2 linked regions of the Ilumatobacter coccineus YM16-304 genome follow. The protein of the gene in region 2 interacts with the protein of the main gene of each other region in a pairwise test. Links are inferred from orthologs where the notes say so. Each region holds a gene or a part of one and is shown on either strand. Other genes may lie near its edges. The genes, in order: thrS and rplA.

Region 1 (3,291 bases), 1.3 Mb from region 2 along the record:
ACGAGATCCCCGTCGCGATGCGGCGGTGCCCCGGGTCTCATTGCTCCGCCGGTCGACGGTTCGGGTGGTTCAGTCGGGCCACGCGGCACGCAACCGGGCAGCGCTCGCGTCGAGCGATTCGGGCAGCGTCTGGGTGTTCGCGATGGCCGACAGGAAGTTGCTGTCGCCGGTCCAGCGAGGCACCACGTGGACGTGGAGATGCGTCGGCACCGACCCACCGGCAGGACGCCCCAGGTTGACGCCGACGTTGAGCCCGTCGGGCTCGTAGGCCGCTCGGACTGCAGCGACGGCGTCGGTGACCTCCGACCACAACTCGGCGGTCTCCTCCCCCGTCAGATCGGCGAGGTCGGCGACCTCCCGGTACGGGATCACGAGCAGATGGCCCGTCGTGTACGGGAAGATGTTGAGGATCGAGAACACCAATTCGCCGCGATGGACGATGTGCGTGGCGTCGTCGGGCTCACCCGAGTCGAGCAGCCGCGTGAACACGCTGCCGTCGACCGCCTCGGGGTCGGTCTTCGACGGCGCCGTCGTGACGTACGACGAGCGCCAGCCCGACCAGAGCCGTTCGAGCATCAGGCCGACAGCGCAGCAGCCGTCGAGTCGGCCACTTCGTTCTGGAACCGCTCGATGAACGCGTCGAGCGGGACGTCGCGCTCGACGTCGTCGGCCGGCGTGCCGTCGTCGTTGGTCCCCACCATGTCGACGCGCACGTTGACGCCGACGGTGTCGGCCGCGACGTCGTCGTCACCGACGACGAGCACGTACGGCAGCTTCTCCATCTTCGCAGTGCGGATTCGCTTGCCCAGGCCGACATCGGCCTTGACCATGTCGACGCGCGCTCCGGCCGCAGCCAGCCGCTCGGCGACCTCGTTCGCATGATCTTCATGCGCTTCGGCGACGGGCAGCACCCGCACCTGGATCGGCGAGAGCCACGTCGGGAACGCTCCGGCGTAGTGCTCGACGAGCACGCCGAAGAACCGTTCGATCGACCCGAACAGCGCACGGTGCAACATGATCGGCTGGTGGCGTTCGTTGTCGGCGCCGACGTACTCGAGCTCGAACCGTTCGGGCAGGTTGAAGTCGGCCTGGATGGTCGACAGCTGCCACGAACGCCCGATCGCGTCACGGACGTCGATGTCGATCTTCGGACCGTAGAACGCGGCGTCGCCCTCCTTGATCGCATAGTCGAGGCCGTGACGATCGAGCGCTTCACGGAGCGCCTCGGTCGCCTCGTCCCAGATCTCGTCGGATCCGACGTACTTCTCGGGGTCCTTGGTCGACAGGTTGAACGTGAAGTCCTCGAACCCGAACGCACGCAGCACCGACAGCACGAAGTCGAGCAGACCGGCGATCTCGTCGGCCAACTGCTCGCGGGTGACGAAGATGTGGCTGTCGTCCTGCGTGAAGCCACGGATCCGCAGCAGGCCGTGCAGCGTGCCGGCGCGCTCGTAGCGATACACGTTGCCGAGCTCGAACAGACGCAGGGGCAGCTCGCGGTAGCTGCGCTGACGGCTGCGGTAGATCAAACAGTGGATCGGACAGTTCATCGGCTTCATGTAGTACGTGCCGTTGTCCATCTCCATCGGCGGGTACATGCCGTCCTCGTACCACTGGAGGTGGCCCGAGGTCTCGAACACGCCCGACTTCGCGAGGTGCGGGGTGTACACGAACTCGTAGCCGCCGGTCTCGTGACGCAGCCGCGAGTAGTCCTCCATGAGCTTGCGGATGATGGCGCCCTTCGGGTGCCACACGGCGAGGCCGCCGCCGAGTTCGGTCGGGAACGACAGCAGGTCGAGTTCGGTCGCGAGCTTGCGATGGTCTCGCTTGGCGGCTTCCTCGAGTTGGTGGAGGTGCTCGGCGAGCGCCTGCTTCGACTCCCACGCTGTGCCGTAGAGACGCTGGAGCATCTTGCCGCTCTCGTTGCCGCGCCAGTGGGCGCCGGCGACCTTCTGGAGCTTGAAGTGCTGGAGGCGCCCGGTGGTGGGCACGTGTGGCCCGACGCACATGTCGACGAACTCGTCGGTGTTGCGGTACGCACTGATCGTGTCGCCCGAGACCTCACCGGCATCGAGTTCGTCGGCCCCGGCGCTTTCGACACGCTCGATGATCTCGACCTTGTACGGCTGGTCGGCGAACAGTTCCTTCGCCTCGGCCATCGTGTGCTCGGAGCGGATGAACGGCTGATTCTGCTTGACGATCTCCTTCATCTGCTTCTCGATGCGAGCGAGATCCTCTTCGTGGAAGGTCTGGCCGTCGGGCAGGTCGAAGTCGTAGTAGAAGCCGTTCTCGATGGCCGGTCCGATCGAGAACTTCGCGCCGGGGTACAGCTGCGTGACCGCCTGGGCCAGCACGTGCGCGGTCGAGTGGCGCAGCACGTGGCGACCGGCGTCGGTGTCGTTGGTGATGAGCGACACCGTGTCGCCGTCGTGGAGCGTGCGGGTCAGGTCGGTGTCGACACCGTTCACGGTCGCGGCAACTGCTGCCTTCTTGAGCCCTGAACCGATCGATGCGGCCAGGTCGAGCGCCGTCGACTCGGCGGGAAGCTCCCGCTCGGAGCCGTCGGGAAGTGACACGGTGATGTTCGACATGGTGCTGCCCAGGATACGAGTCGGGTCGCCCAGGACGGCGGACGGTTTCGTGTTCCTCTCCACACCATCCGTCATCCGGTGTCTGACACCCGATGACGCACCGTCATCCGGTGTCTGACACCGGATGATGCGCGGGTTGGTGGCGGGTCAGGAGACAGAAGCGAGTTGCTTGTCGGCGGTGACGACGGCGGCGCGCTCCGGGAGACGCACGACACTCGAATCGCCGGCTCGGCGTTGCCCCGACAGTCCGGCGATGGCGTCCATCACCGTGTCGGTGAGCTCGCGCCAGGCCTGACGTTGCTCACCGGGGCGACGGAACGACTCGGTCTCGATGGGCTCGCCGATCTCGATCCGACACGATTTGCCGACCGCCGGCAGCCGGGCGCCCGGTGCCTGGATCTCGTCGGTGCCGGTGATGCCGACCGGGTAGATCGGCACTCCGGTGCGGGTGGCGAGGCGGGCGGCTCCGGTGTGGCCGTTGCCGAGCGCTCCGGTCCGGCTGCGCGTCCCCTCCGGGAACACGCCGAACAGCTCACCGCGGCGAAGCACCTCGGCTGCCGAATCGAGCGCTTCGACCGACTGGCGACCGCCCGACCGATCGACCGGGATCATCCCGAGCGCCGGGAACAAGAACCGTGTCGACCACGAGTCGAGGTACTCGGCTTTGCCCAGGAACGAGATGTTCCGAGGTGCGGTCAGC
Region 2 (3,307 bases):
TGTCGCAGGTTCCCGACGCCGTCGGTGACTTCCAGATGGACCCGCACGTCGAATTCGTCGCCGATGTCGTAGCGGTTGCCGTCTTTGCCGGGACCGAACTCAGCGTCCGGATTCGACACCGTCAGCCGGAGGTCGGGAGCCGCGATGTCGATCCACTCCGACGCGGTGAGTACCTGCCCCTCCTGTGCACCGCGCATCGTGAGCGTCACGCGGTAGTTCCCCAGCGCGTCGTAGACGTGTGTGGGCTCGGAGCCTTGGACGACCGCCGAGCCGTCACCGAAGTCCCATTCGTAGGTCGTCGGCCCGTCGAATGGGATCGACGTGTTGTCCATGCGATAGCTGAGGCTGTTCCCGAGCTGATCCGGTTCGAACGACGCGCGAGGTGCCAGGTCACCTTCGACCGGGATCCAGCCGTAGCGGGTGTGCCGCTCGAGCGTGGCCCAGTACTCGTCGCAGCCATAGCCGTTGCCCGGCTCGATGCATTCGTCGACCGAGGCGCTCGCCAGCAGGAAGGTGGGGCCGGCGAGCCGATCGATGTCGACGGTGTCGATGTAGAATTCGCACCGAGCCGCGACCGGGCCGCGCACCGTCCAGAACGTGTCCTCTGTCGGCCCTCCGGCTGCGTAGGTGCTCCCCAGCTCGCCTCGGCACGAGCCCTGACGCTGCGCCGAGTAGGTGCCGACCGACCCAGACGTGCTGAAGCTTCCCGAGCACGACCGAACGTCGGTCGGGTCGTTGTCGTACAGGTACACGCACCGGACGATCGACGGGGAGTACACCTCGTAGTAGCACCCGGTCGACACGTAGCTGGCGCACGGCGCGAAGCCGATCTCGCCGGCATCGATGACGAACGACGAGTCGGATGCGAAGGTTCCCGTCGCGATGCCACCCAGCTCGCCGGGTGCGCAGCCGAGACCAGCGTTGTCGTTCTCGTCGTAGACACACGACGGAAGCGGCGACGTGGGGGCGGGGACGGCCTGGACCACCCCGGCCGGTGGAGCGGCAACCGTGACCACGAGAGTGGCGAGGAGACCGAGCACGGTGGCAATGGCCAGGCGAGCGCGCCCGTGGCGTCGTCGAGTCAACATGACGTTCGTTGTAACGAACCGCCGATAACAGCCGACCAACAAGAACGCCAACCTGACCACACAGCCCGGAGCGATGCGGCCGGGTTGGCCGAAAACGCAGAGATCCCGGCGGGTCGCTGCGCTGTGCAGCAACCGGCCGGGATCTCGAAAGATCAGGTCGTGATCAGCGTGTGATCAGTCGAGGCTCTTCTTGAGGCGCTGGATGTCGATGCGGACACCCGGGCCCATGGTGGCCGAGGTGGTCACCTTCTGGATGTAGCGGCCCTTCGCCGATGCTGGCTTGGCACGGTTGAGCTCTTCGATGACGGCGTAGAAGTTCTCGGCCAGCTTGTCGACCTCGAAGCTCGCCTTGCCGATCGGGACCTGCACGTTGCCGTAACGGTCGGTGCGGTACTCGACCTTGCCGCCCTTGAACTCTTCGACGGCCTTGCCGACGTCGGGGGTGACGGTGCCGGTCTTCGGGTTGGGCATGAGGCCACGGGGGCCGAGCTGGCGGCCGAGACGACCGACGAGCGGCATCATGTCGGGGGCTGCGATGACGAGATCGAAGTCCATCATGCCGCCTTCGACCTGCTCGAGCAGATCGTCGGAGCCGACGATGTCGGCTCCGGCTTCGCGGGCGGCGTCGGCCTGCTCACCAGCGGCGAACACGGCGACGCGGACGTCTTTGCCGGTGCCTGCGGGAAGCGCCACGGTGCCACGCACCATCTGGTCGGCCTTGCGGGGGTCGACGCCGAGACGGATGACGAGGTCGATCGACTCGTCGAACTTGGCGGTGGCCGTGTTCTTGGCGTGCGTCACGCCTTCGACGGGTGCGTAGAAGTGGTCACGATCGAACGTCTTGAGTGCGTCGTCGTATTTCTTGCCGGACATGGTGTGTCTCCCTCAGTGGTGAGTCCGCCGGTCGAGGTGTTCCCGGTCGAGACTGTGGTGGTTGAAAATGGTGTTCGGTATTCGTTGGAGGCGGAGGCCCGATCGAGTGCAAACTGCGACCGGATCTCCGTCAGCGCCGAAGGCGCTTCGGACCGTCAGGTCCGAGAAAGCAGCGACAGCGACGGAGTCGCTGTCGACGGCGAAGCCGTCGGCCGGCGTCAGCCGACTTCGATCCCCATGGAGCGAGCGGTGCCTTCGATCTGCAGCATGGCAGCTTCGATGTCGTTCGCGTTGAGATCGGGCATCTTGATCTCGGCGATCTCCTTGACCTGAGCCGGAGTGATCGAGCCAGCGACCTCGGAACCCGGGTTGTTCGCTGCCTTCTCGAGACCAGCGGCCGCGCGGATCAGCGTCGACGCCGGCGGGGTCTTGAGGATGAAGTCGAACGTGCGGTCTTCGTAGATCGTGATCTCGGTCGGGACGACCGTGCCAGCCTTGTCTTCGGTCTTGGCGTTGTACGCCTTGACGAAGTCCATGATGGCGATGCCGTGCGGTCCGAGCGCGGTACCGACGGGCGGAGCGGGGCTCGCCTTGCCGGCTTCGATCTGGATCTTGACGACCGCTGCAACCTTCTTCTTGGCCATGATGTTTCTTCTCTCGTGTTCTCGTCAGGGGGTGGGTGGATGCAGGAAAGCTGCGTGGTTCGGAGCGTGGTCGCTCAGAGCTTGGCAACCTGGCTGAAGTCCATCTCCACCAGGGTTTCACGACCGAAGATGTTGACGAGCACCTTCAGCTTCATATGGTCTGCATTGATCTCGGCGATCTCGCCGGTGAAGTCGGCGAACGGGCCTTCCTTCACGCGAACGCTCTCGCCCTCTTCGTAGTCGAGCTTCGCCTTGCGACGAGGTGCGGCTTCGACGCCTTCGGTCTTGGGCGACAGGAAGGTCTTGACTTCACGACGTGAGAGCGGCGTGGGCTTCTGGCCCTTGGCAGCCTGGCCGACGAAGCCGGTGATGCCCGGCGTGTTGCGCACGCAGTACCAGGACTCGTCGTCCATCCGGCAACGCACGAGCAGGTAGCCCGGGAAGACCTTCTTCATGACGGTCTGCTTCTTGCCGTTCTTGTACTCGTCGACTTCCTCCATGGGGATGACGATCTCGTAGATCTTGTCTTCCATGTTCATCGACTGGATGCGAGCGTTGAGGTTGGCCGTGACCTTCTTCTCGTAGCCGCTCTGCGTGTGGACCACGAACCACTTGCCGGGGCGCTTGTTCGGGTCGTCGTACGGAACTTCTTCGACGTCGTCGGCCTCTGCGTCAGCTTCTGCTGCCTGAGCGTCGTCGTCC

Evidence for each region.
Region 1: the proteins of rplA (region 2) and thrS interact in binary tests that used the Escherichia coli proteins (3 or more experiments, as listed by UniProt). The link is inferred for Ilumatobacter coccineus YM16-304 from one-to-one orthologs.

What each region holds. Positions count from the first base shown.
Region 1 is NC_020520.1:2,188,774-2,192,064, reverse strand. The notes cover bases 84-3,054. They hold thrS (threonine--tRNA ligase), read right to left. Parts: upstream 2,592-3,054; coding sequence 576-2,591; downstream 84-575. Other genes in these bases: YM304_RS09855 (lysophospholipid acyltransferase family protein), read right to left, coding at 2,739-3,054; YM304_RS09865 (HIT family protein), read right to left, coding at 84-576. Outside these bases: more of YM304_RS09865, read right to left, coding at 70-83; more of YM304_RS09855, read right to left, coding at 3,055-3,291. UniProt on the Escherichia coli protein: Catalyzes the attachment of threonine to tRNA(Thr) in a two-step reaction: L-threonine is first activated by ATP to form Thr-AMP and then transferred to the acceptor end of tRNA(Thr). The rate-limiting step is amino acid activation in the presence of tRNA.
Region 2 is NC_020520.1:879,828-883,134, reverse strand. What follows is about bases 113-3,099. They hold rplA (50S ribosomal protein L1), read right to left. Parts: upstream 1,962-3,099; coding sequence 1,263-1,961; downstream 113-1,262. Other genes in these bases: nusG (transcription termination/antitermination protein NusG), read right to left, coding at 2,680-3,099; rplK (50S ribosomal protein L11), read right to left, coding at 2,180-2,608; YM304_RS03990 (PKD domain-containing protein), read right to left, coding at 113-1,088. In the rest of the region: more of YM304_RS03990, read right to left, coding at 1-112; more of nusG, read right to left, coding at 3,100-3,307. UniProt on the Escherichia coli protein: One of the primary rRNA binding proteins, it binds very close to the 3'-end of the 23S rRNA. Forms part of the L1 stalk. It is often not seen in high-resolution crystal structures, but can be seen in cryo_EM and 3D reconstruction models.